2 regions of the Cupriavidus sp. FW306-01-F10A genome follow, and region 2 is predicted to be linked to the other one. Evidence: predicted binding sites of a transcription regulator. Region 2 holds the regulator's gene; the other holds the start of a gene.
The links. The regulator sigma-54, encoded in region 2, starts transcription at its own class of promoters, with help from an activator protein. The targets are predictions, from matches to a motif close to TGGCANGNAANCTGCTTT.
Positions count from the first base shown of each region.

Region 1: AC3WLF_RS00310 (isopenicillin N synthase family dioxygenase) is a predicted target of sigma-54. The motif match lies at 7,383-7,400, and genes of this name have one in related genera.

Region 1 covers NZ_JBYSYA010000001.1:62,742-72,899, reverse strand. Annotated here, with positions in the region: gene AC3WLF_RS00335 (efflux RND transporter permease subunit) at 1-1,459, opposite strand, end outside; gene AC3WLF_RS00330 (efflux RND transporter periplasmic adaptor subunit) at 1,654-2,895, opposite strand; gene AC3WLF_RS00325 (alpha/beta hydrolase) at 3,079-4,044, opposite strand; gene AC3WLF_RS00320 (LysR family transcriptional regulator) at 4,433-5,368, shown strand; gene AC3WLF_RS00315 (superoxide dismutase family protein) at 5,486-6,064, shown strand; gene AC3WLF_RS00310 (isopenicillin N synthase family dioxygenase) at 6,169-7,167, opposite strand; gene AC3WLF_RS00305 (ABC transporter substrate-binding protein) at 7,711-8,751, shown strand; gene AC3WLF_RS00300 (phospholipase D family protein) at 8,926-10,158, shown strand, end outside.
Region 2 covers NZ_JBYSYA010000004.1:115,761-125,918, reverse strand. Annotated here, with positions in the region: gene AC3WLF_RS07880 (LysE family translocator) at 88-699, opposite strand; gene AC3WLF_RS07875 (adenine phosphoribosyltransferase) at 743-1,315, opposite strand; gene AC3WLF_RS07870 (DJ-1/PfpI family protein) at 1,532-2,110, shown strand; gene AC3WLF_RS07865 (ribbon-helix-helix domain-containing protein) at 2,212-2,586, shown strand; gene AC3WLF_RS07860 (monovalent cation:proton antiporter family protein) at 2,605-4,584, opposite strand; gene AC3WLF_RS07855 (KpsF/GutQ family sugar-phosphate isomerase) at 4,726-5,709, shown strand; gene lptC (LPS export ABC transporter periplasmic protein LptC) at 5,752-6,381, shown strand; gene lptA (lipopolysaccharide transport periplasmic protein LptA) at 6,449-7,099, shown strand; gene lptB (LPS export ABC transporter ATP-binding protein) at 7,168-7,968, shown strand; gene AC3WLF_RS07835 (RNA polymerase factor sigma-54) at 8,103-9,584, shown strand; gene hpf (ribosome hibernation-promoting factor, HPF/YfiA family) at 9,633-9,983, shown strand.

The DNA.
Region 1 (10,158 bases), on a different contig from region 2:
AGTTGAACGCCGAGATGATGGTCGAGATCGAGATGGTCAGCGCGAACTGCTTGTAGAACTGGCCGGTCAGGCCCGTCATGAAGGCCAGCGGCACGAACACGGCGATCAGCGTCAGCGCGATCGCGATGATGGGGCCGCTGACTTCGCGCATGGCCTTGTAGGTGGCCTCCTTCGGCGTCAGCCCCTCTTCGATATTGCGCTCGACGTTTTCCACCACCACGATCGCATCATCGACCACGATACCGATGGCCAGCACCAGCCCGAACAGCGACAGCGCGTTGATCGAGAAGCCGAACGCATGCATCAGCCCGAAGGTACCGACGATCGACACCGGCACCGCCAGCAGCGGGATGATCGACGCGCGCCAGGTCTGCAGGAACAGGATCACCACCAGCACCACCAGCGCGATGGCCTCGAACAGCGTATGCGTCACCGCCTCGATCGAGTGGCGCACGAACTGCGTGGGGTCATAGACGATGCTGTAGTCGATGCCGTCCGGGAAGTTCTGCTTGAGCTCTTCCATGGTCTTGCGCACGTCATCCGAGATCTGGATGGCGTTGGAGCCCGGCGCCTGGAAGATGGGGATGGCCACCGCCGGCTTGTTGTCCAGCAGCGAGCGCAGTGCGTACTCAGACGCGCCCAGCTCGATGCGGGCAACGTCCTTCAGGTACGTGACGGCACCGTCTGCGGAAGTGCGCACGACGATGTCGCCGAACTCCTCCACCGTGCTCAGGCGGCCCTGCGCATTGACCGACAGCTGCAGGTCCGCGCCCGGCAGCGCCGGCGACTGGCCGATCACGCCGGCCGCCACCTGCACGTTCTGCTCGCGGATGGCCTTGACCACGTCGCTGGTGGCAAGCTGGCGCTCGGCCATCTTCTCGGGGTTCAGCCACACGCGCATGGCGTAATCGCCCGAGCCGAACAGCTGCACCTGGCCCACGCCCTGCAGGCGCGCCAGCCGGTCCTTGACGTTGATCACCGCGTAGTTGCGCAGGTAGGTCATGTCATAGCGGTCGTTGGGCGAGACCAGGTGGACCACCATGGTCAGGTCCGGCGAGCTCTTGACCGTGGTGATACCCAGCCGGCGCACGTCTTCCGGCAGGCGCGGCTCGGCCTGCGAGACGCGGTTCTGCACCAGCTGCTGGGCCTTGTCCGGGTCGGTGCCCAGCTTGAAGGTCACGGTCAGCGTGAGCAGGCCGTCGCTGTTGGACTGCGAAGACATGTACAGCATGTCCTCGACGCCGTTGATCTGCTCTTCCAGCGGCGAAGCCACGGTCTCGGCAATCACCTTGGGGTTGGCGCCCGGAAACTGCGCGCGCACCACCACCGACGGCGGCACCACTTCCGGGTACTCCGAGATCGGTAACTTGAACATCGATATGGCGCCAATCAGGAAGATCAGCACCGACAGCACCCCCGCGAAGATGGGGCGGTCGATAAAGAATTTAGAGAGATTCATCTTGGTCTCTGCAAAAACGCTCCCCTGGCGGTCCGCCATGGCGGGCACCATCTGCTGCTTTGGGAGCGAAAAAAACTAGGGGCGCTGGGTGTGCGGGTTCACGTGGTTGCCATAAGCGACGGAATCAAACATCGCTCAGGCCGGCTCCCTCTCCCCTCAGCGGGAGAGGGGAGCAAACCATCGGCTCGCATGACTCAGCTCACCGGCTTCACGTCGGCTTCGCCTTTCTCGCTCGCGGCCTGCTTGCGATCAGGCGCGTTGCCGCGCGGTTCCAGTTCGCTGCGGAAGGCCATGGCCACCGGCTTGGGCTGGACCGTATCGCCCGGCCGCACGCGCTGCAGGCCGTTGACGACGATGGTCTCGCCCGGCTTCAAGCCCTTGCGCACCACGCGCAGGCCGTCATGGTTGGGCCCCAGTTCCACTTCGCGGTAGACCAGCTTGTTGGTCTTGTCCAGCACCAGCACGAACTTCTTGCCCTGGTCGGTGCCGATGGCGCGGTCATTGACCAGCACCGCCGCATGCGGCGCGCCGCCGCCCAGCTTGACCTTGGCGTACAGGCCCGGCAGCAGGCGCCCGTCTTCGTTCTGGAACACCGCGCGCACGCGGATGGTGCCGCTGCGCGGGTCCAGGCGGTTGTCGACCGACTGGATCTTGCCCTCATGCGGATTGCCGTCCTCGTTGGCCAGGCCCAGGTAGACCGGCAGGTTGGGCTGGCCACCGCCGGCACCCGGCGCGGTGTAGCGCAGGTAGCTCTGCTCGTCGATCTCGAAGCTGGCATAGATCGGCGACACCGACACCACCGTGGTCAGGGCCGGCGAGGCCGTGCCCGCAGCCACCAGGTTGCCGACGGTGATCTCGGCGCGCGACACGCGCCCGGCGACCGGCGCGGTGATGCGGGTGTAGGCCAGGTTCAGGCGTGCGGTTTCCAGCTGCGCCTGGGCAGCACGCACGTTGGCGCTGGTTTCGCGGGCCGCGTTGATGCGCTCGTCGAACTCGCGCTTCGAGATGGCGTTGTCATCCAGCAGCCGCTGCGCGCGCGTCTGTTCGCTCTGCGCATGGGCGGCGCGCACCTGCGCCGCGCCCAGCGCGGCGTCGGCACGGGCGACTTCCGCGGCATAAGGACGCGGGTCGATGGTGAAGAGCGGGTCGCCCTTCTTCACCAGCGCGCCCTCGCGGAAGTGCACGGCGTCAATGGTGCCGCCGACGCGCGGGCGGATCTCGACGCGCTCCACGGCCTCGACCCGTCCGGAGAACTCATCCCACTCGGTGATGGTCTGGCCGACCACGGCGGCCACTTCAATCGCCGGCGCGGGCGGCGGGGTGTTGGCATGGGCTTCGCCGCCATGCCATGGGCGCAAGATCGAGCCGGCCACGCCGGCGCCCAGCACCACGACGATGGCGAGGGCAATCAAAGTACGTCGTTTCTGCTGCTGCATTTCTCAAACTCCTGGATCGGGTTTTCTTCAACCGGAAAAGCAAATGGCCGAACGCCGCCTGCCGGTCCGCGTGGGCGGACCGGAACCATGGCCAAACTGATGGTCGGACTTAGGACCGCTTGCGTGTTGCGGCGGTCCTGGCTCTGGCCGAAACAGAGCCGGCTGGCGGTTGTCTGGAGCGGCTCAGCCGGCGGGCTTGGCTCCAGGCCGGCTGGCGTTGGCGTCAGCGCGGCGTTCAGTCAGGGATGAGGTATCGTCGGCCGCGGCCAGACATCGCCGCAGGAACCGCGCACCTTCGTCGACCCATGCCTGACAGCTGTCATGGGCCTCTTCCACGCCGTCGCCGCAGGCGCCGGGCATGATCATGGCCTGGGCCGGCACGCCGGCCTTGCTCAAGCGCCCGGCGAAGGCTTCGCCTTCGGCACGCAGCGCGTCGTATTCAGCCACCTGGACCAGCGTGGGCGGCAGCCCGGCCAGGCGCGAGGCCAGCGCCGGGGCGGCATACGGATGCACCGTATCCGCCGGCGTCGGCAGGTAGTCGCGATAGTTGTCGGCCAGGCGCCGCAGGGTGTCCATCGGCACCTGCCCGCCGTCGAACCCCGCGCACGAAGCATGCTGCAGGCACGGGTCCGTCACCGGGCGGATCAGCCATTGCCCGCGCGGCTGCGCGGTGCCGCGGTCGCGCAGCATCTGCGCCAGCGCGATCGCCAGGTTGCCCCCGGCCTCCTCGCCCACCAGCGCAAAGCGGGCCTTGTCCAGCTTCAGCCGCCGGGCATTGCGCAGCACCCACTGCACCGTGCTGTGCGCGTCCTCCGGCGCCGCCGGGAACGGATGGTCCGGCGCCAGCGAATACGCCGGCGTTACCACCACCGCCGGCACCGTGGTGGCCAGGTCCTGCACCAGATGGCATGCGTGTTCCAGGCCGCCTTCGACGAAGCCGCCGGCATGCAGGTACACCAGCCAGGGCAGCAGCGCGGCGCCCTCGGCGCCCGGCGCCGGATAGCCCGCCGGGTAGCACACCCGAACCAGGATCTCGCGCCCGTCACTGGTCACCGTATGCTCGGCCACGCGCGCCTGCCCCTGCCCGGCTGCCGTGGGGGCAGAGGCGGCGCTGGCTGCATCAGGGCGTTGGCCTGGCTTCTCGGACATGGCGTTGGCGCACGACGGAAACAATGCGCTTGAGTGTTGCGATGCAACGGATTATGGTGATTGACGAGGATGGGATAAAGCGAGAGATCGCCAATGCACTGTTCCGGGATTGGAATAATCGCAAACCGCCCCGCCATGCCACTGAAACCGCATATCCCCACGCATGACAAGGTCTTGGATTTTGTGATTCACTGCGGCTCTCGGCACGCGCGGCGGTCTGCCAGGCCGGTGCGCGCCCGATCAGAAATCCATGCCGGAACCCGCGCCCAGCCAGCGCGCAGTCCCTGTACCAGCCAGCCGGCAGACTCCCCACAACAACAACCAGCATGGCCACGTGCGTCACGAGCGCGCGCGGCACGCCGTTCGGATCTATCGTCGGAACCTCATCATGGACCGTCTCGTATCAATGCAGGCATTCACCCGGGTCGTTGACGTCGGCAGCTTTGCGCGCGCCGCGGAATCGATGGACTTGCCCAAGGCCACGCTGACCCGCCTGATCCAGAACCTGGAAACCCACCTGGGCGTCAAGCTGCTGCACCGGACCACGCGCCGCATCAGCGTGACCAACGACGGCGCGGCCTATTACGAACGGTGCGTGCGCATCCTGGCCGATGTCGAGGAAGCGGAGCAGTCACTGACGCGGCAGAACAACTCGCCGCGCGGCACGCTGTCGGTGGACACCACCGCGGGGCTGGCGCAGCTGGTGCTGGTGCCCCACCTGCACGAATTCTTCCAGGCCTACCCGGACCTGAAGCTGGACCTGACCATCAACGGCAAGCCGATCGACCTGCTGCAGGAAGGCGTGGACGTGGTGCTGCGCGTGGGCACGCCGGTCGAGGAATCCATGGTGGCTCGCCGCATCGGCCATGTGCAACTGGCGTTCTACGCCTCGCCGATCTACCTGAACCGCTTCGGCATCCCCCACGACCTGGCCGAACTGGCCCAGCACAAGGCGGTCAATTTCCTTTCCAACCGCACCGGCCGTGAGATGCCATGGCCCATGGCACGCGGCATGGAGCGCAGCGAGGTGCTGCTGCCGTCGGCCATCTCCACCAACGATGCCGATGTCTACATGGGCTGCGCGCTGGAAGGCCACGGCGTGGCACGGGTCTCGCGCGCCATGGCCGAGCCCTATGTGGCCAGCGGCCGGCTGGTGGAGGTCATGACCGACTGGCAGACCGAAGAACTGCCGATCTCGGCGATGTATCCGCAGAACCGGCACCTGTCGGCCAAGGTGCGGGTGTTCGTCAACTGGGCGGCGGACCTGTTCTCGCGCCACCCGCACTTTGGTGCGGCACAGCAGCGGCTGGCGGCCGCGGCCTGATGGCGTGATTGGCTAGTATCCGCAGTTAGTGCGGTATGTAGGACAAAACCGGAAATCGGCCTGGCGCCGGCCAGCCTATACTGTTTCTTCCGAAATCATGACAAGAAGAGGAGTCCGATGAAACAAGTGCTTACCCCCCTGGCGGCCTGCATTGCCGCGACCATTGCACTGGCCGGCTGCGCCGGCTCCGGCAAGACCTCCTCGTCTGCGGCCAGCGCGTCCGCCGCCAGCACCAGCACCGGCAGCAGCGCCAAGGCGACGGCCACGCTCCAGCCCAAGAGCGGCGCCAATACCGCCGGCACCGTGACCTTCCAGCAGCAGCCCGGCGGCGTGATGATGACCGCGGCGATCACCGGCCTGCCGCCCAACTCCGTGCACGGCTTCCACGTCCATGAGAAGGGCGACTGCTCCGCGCCTGATGCGATGAGCGCGGGCGGCCACTTCAACCCGACCGGCAAGCCCCACGGCCAGATGACCATGCCCGACCACCATGCCGGCGACATGAACAACGTCACCGCGGACGCCAGCGGCAACGTTCGCGTCAGCATGCTGCTGCCGGACCTGACCGTTGGCACGGGCGCCAACGGGGTGATCGGCCGCGCGGTGGTGGTACACAAGGACCCGGACGACTACAAGACGCAGCCGACCGGTAATGCGGGCGGGCGGATCGCTTGCGGGGTGGTGGCGGCTTCGTAAGGTAGGAATAGCGAACCAAGAACTCCTGCGAACCCGCCGGGGTTCTCCCTCTCCCGCAAGCGGGAGAGGGGAGCAAACCGTCGGCATGGAAATTCTTCCGCGCCTCAATACCCCTTGAAATTCGCATTCACCCGCTGCCGCAGGTAATCCCCCGCGCTGATCGGCGGATACTTGCCGCCCGGCCCTTCGATCATCGCACCGCGGTTGGCCTGGCAGAAGAACGCCATGCTGTAGCGCGGGCCCATGTAGTCATCCGGCGCGGGATTGCGCACGCGATGGAAGTTCGACGGCAGCCGGTCGTCGCTCCAGCGCATCAGCATGTCGCCGATATTGCAGGTGATGACTTCCTCGTCCGGGTCGATCGGGGTCCATGCCTGCGCCTCCATCTCCTTGCCGGGGCAGACCTGCAGCCCGCCCTGGCCGGGGCGCTGGAACAGCAGCGTCAGGCAGTCGAAATCCGTATGCGCACCGGCGCGCCAGAGCTCCAGCTTGTCGCGCAGTTCGGGCGGGATCGCGTAGTAGTGCAGCAGCCGCAGCGTGCTCTGGTAGTCCGGCGCCCGCGGATCGTGCGCCTGCGTGAAGAAGTCGCTGGCAAAGCCGAGCTTGCCGGCGAAGCATGACAGCACCTTCATGCCCACCTCCCAGCATTGCGCCTCGAAGGCAAGCATGGTGGCGCGGAAGCCTTCCAGTTCGTCATCGCCGGGCCACAGCCCGGCCATGTGCGGGCGCGTGATCTGGTAGGACTCCTTCTGGTCCGGGGTGCCGGTCGAGGGGCGCACCTGCGCGCGGCTTTCCCAGCCGGCGTTGTTGGCCTTCTGCAGCGGGTATTGCGCCTTGACGGCGTCAGGCAGCGCGAAGAAGCGCTCGGTCATGGCAAAGGCTTCGCGCACGCTGGCCAGGTCGATGCCGTGGTTGGCGATCTGGAAGAAGCCGACGTCTACCGATGCCTGCCACAGTTCGTCAGCGATTTGCGGCTTGCGCCGCGCGTAGTCAGACAGGTCGATGCGGCGGATCTCGCGCCGGCGGGTTTCCGAACCGAACGCGCCCATGCGCGATTCGCGATGGAGTTCGGCCAGGGCGTAGGCGGTGTCTGGTTGGCTCATGGTGTTCCTTGTGCAAAGCGGATCAGGGATTGGCCCCTCGCCGGCACAGGCAGACCACCCATGGCAACGCACGCCGGGACAACGCGCTCCTGAGGTCGCCTGTGCCAGCCTGCGCGATGGCGCGGGGCACGGACTTCAAGAGCAATTCCCGGCCATCCGGCGCGCGTCTGCGACGCCCCGCGCGGATGGTGAACGCTTCTACTCTTGCCCGAGGTCATGCAGGTTCCGGGCCAGGGGTTTTGCACCGGGATCGCAGCGATTGCGCCGGGGCTTGCGCCGTGATGGCGCATTCGGGGCAACGGCTTGGTGCATGGCGCCGCGCAGCGCCCGGCACGGATCCTGCTGAAACCGCAGCGGAGTAGAAGCGTTCAGCGGCACGCCGCCCGGAAATTGCTCCCGATGATGTGCACGGTCCCCGCGCATGCCCTGGCCGCATGCCGGCGCGGCATGGTGCCGGCGTCCCGGGAGGCCACGCTCGCCTTCCGCACCCGCGCCACCCGCCCGCGCACGCATCGTCCAGTGACATTCGTTCCGGAGAAAGACATGCGTCGCCGTTCCTTCCTGCGCGCCACTGGCGCCACCGCCCTGCTTGCCGCCGCCCCGTTCGCGGTGCCCCATGTCCGCGCGGCGGGCTCGCTGCAGAAGTTCAAGTTCAATCTCGGCTGGAAGGTGGAAGCCTCGGGCGCGGGGTTCCTGCTGGCGCACCAGCGCGGCTACTACAAGGACGCCGGGCTGGACGTCACCATCGATACCGGCAACGGCTCGGCTTCGGCCATCAGCCTGGTCGCGGGCGGCGCCTATGACTGCGCCTCGGCCGACCTGGCGGCGATGATCGAATTCAACACCACCAATCCGTCCGCCGCGCTCAAGGCGGTAGCCATCCAGTACGACCTCAATCCGAACGCGATCCTGGTGCGCAAGGGCAGCGGCATCGTCAGGCCAGCGGACCTGGCCGGCAAGTCCATCCTGGGCCAGCCGTTCAATGCCTCGCGCAAGCTGTTCCCGGTCTTCGCCAGGGCGCAGGGCTTCGACCCCGGCGGCGTGAAGTGGGAGAGCGTCACGCCCGATATCGGTGACACGCGCTTCGTCAAGGGCGACTTCGATGCCGCCGCCTACTTCTTCTTCACCGGCCTGGTGAACCTGAAGGCGCGCGGCATGGGGCCAGAGAAGATCACCGTGTTCCGCTTCTCGGACTACGGCATGAAGTCCTACGGCAACGGGCTGGTAGCCAACCGCAAGAGCATGACATCCGATCCGGAGGTGATGAAGGCCTTCGTCAAGGCCTCGACCCGCGGCTGGCTCGACGCCATTGCCGATCCCGCCGCGGGCGGTGCCGCGGTCAAGGCGCGCGAGCCGCTGGCCGACCAGGCGCTGGAGACTGAGCGCCTGCGCCTGATTGTCGACGGCACCATGAAGACGCCCGACACCCGGCGCGACGGCTGGGGCGCGGCCACGCCGGCACGGCTGCAGGCAACGCTGGATGAAACCGTCGGCGCCTTCGGCATCAAGGCGCCGCTGACGGTGGCGGACATCTGGACTGACCAGTTCCTGCCAGCGCCGTCAGACCGCCGCCTCAAGGCGTAAGGAGAGCACGCCCGTCTGTATATCGTCCCTGGCCTGGGCGATGCGCCGGAGCCCCGTGGCGCGCCAACACTTCCCGCTCCCGGTGCGTAATTAAGCCCGCGGCCCGCGCGGCATGGCAACATGGCGGCATTGCCGTAACGATCGGCCCCCGCGAGGGGTCCGACAGGACCCGCCATGCCATCGCCGACAGACGCCGCGTTCGCCCCCCACCGCCGCCTGCGCGCCAATTCGCTGCTGCTGTGCTGCGCCGCCCTGCTCGGCGGCTGCGCCTTGCCGCCGCTGGATCACCGCACCGAATCCTTTGCGCTGACGCCCGCCGAATCCCAGGCCACGCCGCTGGGCCAGGCGGTGGCCGGCGAAGTGGCGGGCCATCCGGGCCTGAGCGGCATCCATCCGCTCGAGAATGCCTACGCCGCCTTTGCCGCGCGCGTGCATCTGGCGCGCACCGCGCAGCGCACGCTCGACGTCCAGTACTACATCTGGCGCGACGACCTGACCGGCACCCTGCTGCTGGAAACGTTGCATGAAGCCGCCGACCGCGGCGTGCGCGTGCGCCTGCTGCTTGACGACAACGGCATCGCCGGCATGGACGAATGGCTGGCGGCCATGGACGCGCATCCGCAGGTCGAGGTGCGGCTCTTCAACCCGTTCGTGATCCGCCACCCCAAGGCGCTCAATTTCCTGACTGATTTCCGGCGCCTGAACCGGCGCATGCACAACAAGTCCTTCACCGCCGACGGCGTCGCCACCATCATCGGCGGGCGCAATGTCGGCGACGAATACTTCGGCGCCACCGATGGCGTGCTGTTTGCCGACCTCGACGTGATCGCCATCGGGCCCGCGGCCGGCGACGTGGCGCACGATTTCGACCGCTACTGGTCGAGTGCGTCGGCCTATCCGGTGGACCGGCTGGTGCCGCCGGTCAGTGTCGAACGGCTGCAGGCGCTGGCCAGCAAGGCCCGTGCAGTCGAGCAGACCCCCGCTGCCGCAGCCTACCTGGCCGCGGTGCGCGACCTGCCTGACGTGCAGCGGATGCTGGACGGCACGCTGCGGTTCCAGTGGGCGAAAACGCGCATGGTCAGCGACAACCCGGCCAAGGCGCTCGGCGAGGCATCGCGCAACACCCTGGTGGCGCACCAGCTGCGTGAAATCCTGGGCGACCCGCAGCGCGAGCTTGACCTGGTCTCGCCCTACTTTGTGCCATCGACGGGCGGCACGTCCTATTTCGCCGACATGGCCAGGCGCGGCGTGGCGGTGCGCGTGCTGACCAATGCGCTGGAAGCCACCGACGTGGCCGCCGTGCATTCGGGCTATGCCAAGCGGCGCAAGGCGCTGCTGGAAGCCGGCGTGGACCTGTATGAGCTGCGCCGCTCGGCCGCGCCCGGCAAGAAGGAAGAGCGCGCCGGC
Region 2 (10,158 bases):
CGCGATGCGGGCCGCAGGCAGCACAGGAACAACACCCTGGAAAGCCACGCCGCGCATGTGGCTGCGCAGCGTTTGGGCGGGCCGGGATCAGGGCAGCGCGACCTTGATCCCCAGCCCGACGAAGATCGCCCCGGCGGCGCGGTCCAGCCAGCGGCCGGTGGCCGGGCGGCGGCGCAGCCAGGCGCCCAGCCAGCCCGCGCACAGCCCGAACAGCGAGAACACCACCGCCGTCTGCAGCATGAAGACCACGCCCAGCAGCAGGAACTGCAGCCCCGGGTGCGCGGCATCGGCGCGCACGAACTGCGGCAGGAACACCAGGAAGAACAGCGTCACCTTGGGATTCATGATGTTGCCGAGCACGCTCTGGCGGAACACGCGCCCCAGCGGCACCGCATCGACGTCACCGCCCTGCGCCAGCCCGCCCCTGGCTCGCAGCGCCTGGATGCCGATCCAGATCAGGTAGGCCGCGCCCGCATACTTGATCAGCTGGAACGCCAGCGGCGACGAGCGCAGCACCGCGGCCAGCCCCACCGCCGCAATCACGGTGTGGAACAGGCACCCGACCGAAAAGCCCAGTGCCGCGACCAGCCCCGCGCGCCGGCCCTGTGCCATGCCGCGCGCCAGCACCTGCAGGTTGTCGGGCCCCGGGGCCACAGTCACGGCAATCGAAGTCAGCAGGAACAGCAACAGGTCAGGCATGGGGTCTCCTTGCGTGGAAATCTTGCGGGCCGGTCAGCGTGGCTCAGTGACCTTCGAACTTGCACACGGTGAACAGCGGCAGCCCGCCGTCCTGCAGCAGCTTCGAGCCGCCCAGTTCGGGCAGGTCGACGATGGCGGCGCCCTCCACCACCGTCGCGCCCAGGCGCTCCAGCAGCTTGCGCCCGGCCATCATGGTGCCGCCGGTGGCGATCAGGTCGTCGACCAGCAGCACGCGGTCGCCGGACTTGCAGGCGTCGGCATGGATCTCGACAGTGGCGCTGCCGTATTCCAGCTCGTACTCCTCGGCCACGGTCTGGAACGGCAGCTTGCCCTTCTTGCGGATCGGCACGAAGCCCAGGTTCAGCTCATACGCGACGATCGCGCCCAGGATAAAGCCGCGCGCGTCGATGCCCGCCACCAGGTCGAGCTGCGCATCCATGTAGCGGTGCACAAAGACATCGATCAGCACGCGCAGCGTCTTGGGGTTCTGCAGCAGCGGGGTGATGTCGCGGAACATCACGCCCGGCATGGGCCAGTCCGGCACCGTACGGATGCGCTCGCGCAGGTAGCCGGTGACGTCGCCGAGCTCGGGGGACTGGATGATGGAGTCTGCCATAGGGGTCTGGAAACGGTAGGCGCGCAGCGTGGCGCGCCAATCAGAAAGAGGGGTCGCAGCGGGTCGCGGCAGGATGGCCGCCGGCGCGGTAACCAGTTACCACCCGCGCCATCGGGGCGGCCAGCACAATGGCCCTGCCGGCCCGCTTGGCTAGCCAGGGGCCGGGCTGCCGCGTCCGGCACCCGCCGGACACCCGTAACCATACAGGAGACCGCGATGGCAAAAAAGATTCTGATGCTGGTGGGCGACTACGCCGAAGACTACGAAACCATGGTGCCGTTCCAGGCACTGCAGATGGTCGGCCACACCGTGCATGCGGCCTGCCCGGACAAGCAGGCGGGCGACGCCTGCGCCACCGCCATCCATGACTTCGAGGGCGACCAGACCTACACCGAGAAGCGAGGCCACAACTTCACCCTCAACGCGAGCTTTGCCGAGATCGACCCCGCCGGTTACGACGCACTGGTCATCCCCGGCGGCCGCGCGCCGGAATACCTGCGCCTGAACGCGCGCGTGCTGGAGATCGTGCGCCACTTCGCCCAGGCGGACAAGCCGATCGCCGCGGTCTGCCACGGCGCCCAACTGCTGGCCGCGGCTGGCGTGCTCGAAGGCAAGACCTGCTCCGCCTACCCGGCCTGTGCGCCCGAGGTGACGCTGGCCGGCGGCACCTATGCCGATATTCCCGTCGACCAGGCCCATACCGATGGCAACCTCGTCACGGCCCCGGCCTGGCCCGCGCATCCGGCCTGGCTGGCGCAGTTCCTTGCCGTGCTGGGCACGCGGATCGTACATTAGAGCTTTCCGCACGCGGCGCCCCCACGCGTGAAGGCACGGTCCGCCCCATAGCGCGAGCCGTGCACATGCACGCCGGCTGCGCCGCCCGCACGGGAGCATCCATGTGTGAAATCTTTATCCGCGCCAATCCGGCGTCGTACCAAAGCCAGTCGCGCTCGCTGCGCCTGCATGGCGTGGCCACCAGCATCCGGCTGGAGAGCCTGTTCTGGGAAGTGCTGGAAGAACTGGCGCGGCGTGACGACATGACGGTCAACCAGCTGATCACGCGCCTGCACGATGAACTGACCGAACATCGCGGCGGCGAGGCAGTGGCCGGCAATTTCTCGTCCTTCCTGCGCGTGTGCTGCCTGCGCTACCTGATGCTGCAGGGCGAGGGCCGCATCCCGGCCGACGCCAGCGTGCCGATCCGCTCGCTGGACGCGCGCGCCGTGCTCGACAACCTGCCGGAATCCTGGGTCGAGGCGCGTTCGCACTGACGCATCCGGCGGCCCTGCTCAGCCGTTCAGGATGCGCGTCTCTGCCGCTTCCAGCGCCTCGGGCGGGCCGCGCAGCACCACGATGTCGCCCGGTTCCAGCACGGTCTCGGGCTCCGGGTCAAAGGCGCGGATGCCGCGCCGGCGCACCGCGGTCACTTCCACGCCGATCCGCTCCAGCCCCAGCACGCCAAGGCGCCGCCCCACCGCCGTGGATTGCGGCCCGAGCGACACGGAGTGCAGCCGCACCGAATCGCGCTCGACCATGTCCTCATCATCGTCGCGGCCGTGGAAATAGCCGCGCAGCAGGCTGTAGCGCGCGTCGCGCGCCTCCTGCACACCGCGCAGCACATGCCGCATCGGCACGCCAAGCAGCACCAGCGCGTGCGAAGCCAGCATCAGGCTGCCCTCGATGATCTCGGGCACCACCTCGGTGGCGCCGGCCTTCTGCAGCGTGTCGAGCTCTGAATCGTCCACCGTGCGCACGATCACCGGCAGCGCCGGCGCCAGTTCCTGCACGTGGTGCAGCACCTTGAGCGCCGATGGGGTGTTGGCATAGGTGACGATCAGGGCGGCGGCGCGGTGGATGCCGGCGGCGATCAGCGCCTCGCGCCGGCCCGCGTCGCCATAGACCACGGTATCGCCGGCCGCGGCGGCCTCGCGCACGCGGTCGGGGTCCAGGTCCAGCGCCACGTAGTTGATGCCCTCGCGCTCCAGCATGTGCGCCAGGTTCTGCCCGCTGCGGCCGAAGCCGCAGATGATCGCGTGCTTCTCGGTCTGCAGGCTCTGCGCGGCGATGCGGGTCATGTTCAGGGACTGCATCAGCCATTCGTTGGCGGCAAAGCGCAGCACGATGGCGTCGCTGTACTGGATCAGGAATGGCGCGGCCAGCATCGACAGCAGCATCGACGCCAGGATCACCTGGATCAGCACCGGGTCGACCAGGTTCAGGCCGTCGATCTGGTTCAGCAGCACGAAACCGAATTCGCCGGCCTGCGCCAGCCCCAGCCCGGTGCGGATCGCCACCCCCTGGCGCGAGCCGAAGACCCGCGCCAGCATCGCGATCAGCACCAGCTTGAACAGCACCGGCACCACCAGCAGCGCCAGCACCAGCCATACGTGGTCGAGCACCACGCGGATATTGAGCAGCATGCCGATGGTGACGAAGAACAGCCCCAGCAGCACGTCGCGGAACGGCTTGATGTCCTCTTCCACCTGGTGGCGGTAGGGCGTCTCGGAGATCAGCATGCCCGCCATGAAGGCGCCCAGCGCCATCGACAGGCCCAGCCGCTCGGTCAGCGCCGCCATGCCCAGCGTCACCAGCAGCAGGTTCAGCATGAACAGTTCCTGCGAGCGGCGCGCCGCCACCACGTGGAACCAGCGGCTCATCAAACGCTGGCCCAGGAAGAAGATGACGCCCAGGGCCACCACGATCTTGACCGTGGCCAGGCCCAGCGCCACCATCAGGTCGCCCGGATCGCGCGACAGCGCCGGGATCACGATCAGCAGCGGCACCACCGCCAGATCCTGGAACAGCAGGATGCTGATGATATTGCGGCCCTGCTCGCTCTCAAGCTCCATGCGCTCGGACAGCATCTTGGAGACGATCGCGGTGGAAGACATCGCCAGCGCCCCGCCCAGCGCCACCGACGCCTGCCAGGACAGCGGGAACAGCCAGTTGAAAGCCCAGCTGGCCGGCACCACCGCCAGCATCGACAGCACCACCTGCGAGCCGCCCAGGCCGAACACCAGCCGCTTCATCGAGCGCAGCTTGGTCAGGTTGAACTCCAGCCCGATCGAGAACATCAGGAAGACCACGCCGAATTCGGCCAGGTACTTGGTCTGCGCGGTGTCGCTGGCCAGCCCCAGCGCATGGGGGCCGATCAGGATGCCGACGGCCAGGTAGCCGAGCATCGGCGGCAGCTGCAGCATGCGGAATGCGACCACGCCGAAGACGGCGGCGGCCAGCAGCACCAGGGTCAGTTCCAGCGGAGAATGCATCAGGCGGTCTGGGTGACCGGCCAGGCGCGCGTCCGACCCGGCACGGGCACCCTGCCGGCAAAATACGGCGAGCACGGCAAGCACGACGTGCGCCATGGGTCGGGCCAGGCGCCATCGCATTCGTTGGTATACTTCGTCGCCATGATAGCCAATTTCGATGCGGATCGAGCACTCAGGCTCGCCCGCGACACTCTCCAGACCGAAGCCGATGCGGTTTCCGCACTTTCCGGACGCCTGAACGGCGACTTTGCCCGTGCCGTGCTGCTGATCCTGCAATGCACCGGGCGCGTGGTCGTCTCGGGCATCGGCAAGTCCGGCCATATCGGGCGCAAGGTCGCGGCCACGCTGGCCTCTACCGGCACGCCGGCGTTCTTCGTGCACCCGGCCGAAGCCAGCCACGGCGACCTGGGCATGGTCACGCGCGACGACGTGCTGATCGCCTTCTCCAATTCTGGCGAGACCGGCGAGCTGCTGTCGATCATCCCGATCGTCAAGCGCATCGGCGCGCGGCTGATCTCGGTCACCGGCAACCCCGACTCCAACCTGGCCAAGCTGGCCGACGTCCACCTGGACGCGGCGGTCGAGAAGGAAGCCTGCCCGCTGAACCTGGCGCCGACGGCCAGCACCACCGCGGCGCTGGCGCTGGGCGATGCGCTGGCGGTGGCGGTTCTCGATGCGCGCGGCTTTGGCGAGGAAGACTTCGCCCGCTCGCACCCGGGCGGCGCGCTCGGGCGCAAGCTGCTGACCCATGTGCGCGACGTGATGCGCACCGGCAACGCCGTGCCCGAGGTGCGTGAAAACACCCCGCTGGCCCAGGCGCTGATGGAAATCACCCGCAAGGGCATGGCCATGACCGCCGTGGTGGACCCGGACGGACACGCCATCGGCGTCTTCACCGACGGCGACCTGCGCCGCCTGCTGGAAACCCCGCGCGACTGGAAGACCGTGCCCATCGGCGACGTCATGCACCGCAACCCGCACGTGGTCAACGAGAACCAGCTCGCCGTCGAAGCGGTGCAGGTGATGGAGGCCAACCGCATCAACCAGCTGCTGGTGGTGGATGACGACGGCCGCCTGACCGGCGCGCTGCATATCCACGACCTGACCCGCGCCAAGGTCATCTGAGCGGGCGCGGCCCGGCACAACCGGCACAACGCCAAGGACACCATGCAGGCACTCCTCGCCTCCCTCAGCGGCATCTTCATGCGGCTGCTGCCGCTGCTGCTGATGGCCTTCGTGGCGGGCAGCACGTTCTGGCTGGTCCAGATCAACTCCCCCAAGGAAGACCCGGCCGCGCAAAGCGCCAAGAAGCATGAGCCCGATTACTTCATGGACCGCTTCTCGGCCACTGAGCTGGCGCCGGACGGCAGCACCAAGATCCGCTTCACCGGCGAGCGCATGATCCATTTCGAAGATGACCAGACCTACGAGGTGACCCGGCCCGCCATGCGCGCGTACGAGCCGGATCGCCCGCCGGTCACCGCCCGCGCCGATATGGGCCGCATGAACGCCGAGGGCTCGGTGATCGACCTGTACGGCAACGGCTTCGTCATGCGCCAGCAGGGCGTGGACGTGTCCAAGGACCCGCAGCTGACCGCCGCATCCAGTTATTTCCAGCTGCTGGTCAATGACGACATCGTCAAGACCGACAAGCCGGTCAAGCTGACGCGCGGGCCGTCGGTGATGACCGCCAACGGCCTGATCTTCAACAACGTCACGCGCGAAGTACAATTGCTCGGCAATGTACGCGGCACCATCATCACCGGGCCGACCCCGGGCCGCGCGCCGGGGTCCTGAGCCCCGGCCCGGGGGCCGCACCAACCCGCACCAACGTACCCAGACGCCCTCAAGCAACCCTGCCAACATGACTGCTTCCCTGACGACATCGTCCCGTCGACGCACCGCCCCGGCCCTGCTCGCCCTGGCCATGGCCTTCGGCCTGCTGGCCCAGCCCGCCCTGGCCGAGCGCGCGGACCGCGACAAGCCGATGGTGCTGGAGGCGGACAACGCCAGCTACGACGACGTCAAGCAGATCTATACGCTGACCGGCAACGTGGTGCTGACCAAGGGCACCATGATCCTGAAGTCCGACGCCGCCGAACTGCGCACCGATCCCGAGGGCTACCAGTTCGCGGTGGCCACCGCCAAGCCGGGCAAGCAGGCCTACATCCGGCAGAAGCGCGAAGGCGTCGACGAATACATCGACGGCTGGGGCGACCGCATCGAGTACGACGGCAAGCAGGAGTACTCCAAGCTGATCGGCAATGCCCGCATGGCGCGCCTGCAGGGCGCCAAGCAGGTCGACGAGATCCGCGGCGCGGTGCTGACCTACGACAGCCGCAAGGAGTTCTACACGGCTGCCGGCGGCGGCAGCGGCGACGCCGCGGCCGCCAATCCGTCCGGCCGCGTACGCGCGGTGCTGTCGCCGCGCCAGGACCAGAAGGCCGGCGCCACGGGCAGCAGCGGCTCGCCGCTGGACCTGAAGCCAGCGCCCGCGCCTGCCAACAAACCCTGACGCCTGGCGCCGGCTGCGTGCATCGCATGCGGCCGGCGCCGGAAACGCCTGAACGCCAGACTGTGCCAATGACCGATACCGCAACCATCGCCGACAAGCCTTCCGTCGAAGCCTCCACCGTCCTTGCCGGCGGCAGCACCCTGGTCGTGCGCCACCTGAAGAAGCGCTATGGCTCGCGCACGGTGGTCAAGGACGTCTCGCTCGACGTGAAGAGCGGCGAGGTGGTCGGCCTGCTCGGGCCCAACGGCGCGGGCAAGACCACGTCGTTCTACATGATCGTGGGCCTGGTGGCGCTGGACGAAGGCGATATCGTGCTCGACGGCGACCACATTAGCGGCCTGCCGATCCACGAGCGCGCGCGCATGGGGCTGTCGTACCTGCCGCAGGAAGCCTCGGTATTCCGCAAGCTCAACGTCGAAGAGAACATCCGCGCGGTGCTGGAGCTGCAGCTGGACAAGGGCAAGCCGCTGGCCAAGGCCGAGATCGAGCGCCGCCTCGATTCGCTGCTCGACGACCTGCAGATCGCGCACCTGCGCAACAACCCGGCGCTGTCGCTGTCGGGCGGCGAGCGCCGCCGCGTGGAAATCGCGCGCGCGCTGGCGTCGTCGCCGCGCTTCATCCTGCTGGACGAACCCTTCGCCGGCGTGGACCCGATCGCCGTGGGCGAGATCCAGCGCATCGTCAGCTTCCTCAAGGCGCGCAATATCGGCGTGCTGATCACCGACCACAACGTGCGCGAGACGCTCGGCATCTGCGACCACGCCTACATCATCAGCGAAGGCACGGTGCTGGCCGCGGGCCAGCCCGAGGAAATCATCGCCAATGACGCAGTGCGGCGCGTCTACCTGGGCGAGAACTTCCGCATGTGATGCAGCGGCCTGCCATGGAGCGGCAGGCCTATTCGCGGGCGCACGTGGGCCTGCCACAGCCAGCAGCGATCAGACCGCATAAGCGATAGCAATTTCCGTTCCAACAACGGAAAGATGCGCATAGAATAGGTCGCATGAAACCGTCGCTACAGCTCCGCCTTTCCCAGCATCTGGCCCTGACCCCGCAACTGCAGCAGTCGATCCGGCTGCTGCAGCTTTCCACGCTGGAACTGCAGCAAGAGGTCGAACAGGCGCTGACGGAAAACCCTCTGCTCGAACGTGAGAACGACTGGATCGAAAGCCCGCTGCGCGTTGCGGCCGACGGCTCGGTCAACCTGCAGAGCGCACCGGCGCCCGCGCCGGCAGAGCCGCAGGGCAATGGCGAGGCCCGCGCCGATGGCGCGGCTGACGACGACAGCTATGGCGACAGCGGCAACGGCGACGACTATGGCAGCGGCGACTGGAGCCTGGACGACTTTGCCCGCCGCCCCCAGGGCGACGAGGATGAAAAAACGCCGATGCAGCTGCGCGAAGCCGAGCCCACGCTGCGCGAGTACCTGATGGAACAGCTCACGCCGCTGAAGATCTCCGCGCGCGACAAGGGCCTGGCCATCTTCCTGATCGAATCACTCGACGATGATGGCTACCTGAGCGCATCGCTTGAGGAGATCTGCACGGAGTTGCCGGAAGAACTCGAGTTCGAGATCGAGGAAGTCCACGCCATCCTCACGCTGCTGCAGAGCTTCGACCCGCCCGGCGTGGGCGCGCGCAACGCCGCCGAGTGCCTGGCCCTGCAGTTGCGGCGCCTGACGCACCCGCAGCGCGAACTGGCCCTGAACATCGTGACCAACCACCTGGAGTTGCTCGCAGTACGCGACTACACGCGGCTGAAGAAGGCGCTGCAGGTCGATGAAGCGGCGCTGAAGTCCGCACACGAACTGATCCGCTCGCTGGCGCCCTACCCCGGCCATGCATACAGCCGCCCGGAGGCGGACTTCGTGGTGCCGGACGTGTTCGTGCGCAAGGGTGGCGGCGGCTGGATCGCGCAGCTCAATCCGGATGTGATGCCGAGGCTGCGCATCAATGACATGTATGCACAAATCCTGCGTGGCGCGAAGGGTGAGTCCGGCACCGCCGGGCTGCAGCAGAAGCTGCAGGAGGCGCGCTGGCTGATCAAGAACATCCAGCAGAGGTTCGACACAATCCTGCGTGTCTCGCAGGCCATTGTCGAGCGTCAAAAGAACTTTTTCAGCCACGGCGAAATCGCCATGCGCCCCTTGGTTTTGCGGGAGATTGCCGATACACTGGGTTTACACGAGTCAACCATCTCCCGGGTGACGACCAATAAATATATGGCAACGCCGATGGGTACTTTCGAACTGAAGTACTTCTTCGGCAGCCACGTGTCCACCGAAACCGGTGGCGCGGCTTCATCAACGGCCATCCGCGCCTTGATCAAGCAACTGATAGGAGCCGAAGACCCGAGGAATCCCCTTTCCGACAGTCGCATTGCCGAACTGCTGGGCGAACAAGGCTTCGTTGTCGCACGCCGCACCGTTGCCAAGTATCGCGAAGCCCTGAAGATCCCCGCAGTCAATCTCCGCAAGTCTTTGTAGCCGAGCCCACCGCCTGCCTGGTGAGGCTCTTTCAGAAGGAGAAGCGCTATGAACTTCAAGATCAGTGGACACCACCTGGACATCACGCCCCCTCTGCGTGAGTACGTGGAAACGAAGCTGGAGCGAATCGTCAGGCATTTCGATCAAGTCATTGGCGTTAGTGTGCTGCTCTCTGTCGACAACCATAAGGAAAAGGACCGGCGTCAGTACGCGGAAATCAATCTACATCTCAAGGGCAAGGACATCTTTGTCGAAGCGCATCACGAAGACCTGTATGCAGCGATCGACGCACTCGTCGACAAGCTGGACCGTCAGGTGATCCGCTACAAGGATCGCGTGCAAGGCCACGACCGCGAAGCGGTCAAGTACCAGATGGCCGCAGCGCAAATGCAGCAATGACCGTGCCCGGCAGCCCCGCAGCGGGCTGCTGAATCAGGATTGAACAGGCAAGCCGCGCCACGAAGCGCGGCTTTTTTGCGCCCTCGCGTTCCCGGTTGCCGCCGGCATGCCGCGCCCGCACTGGCGGCGCGGCCCGGCTGTGGCGCCGGAGCCAATGCTTTTCACCCGAATGAGC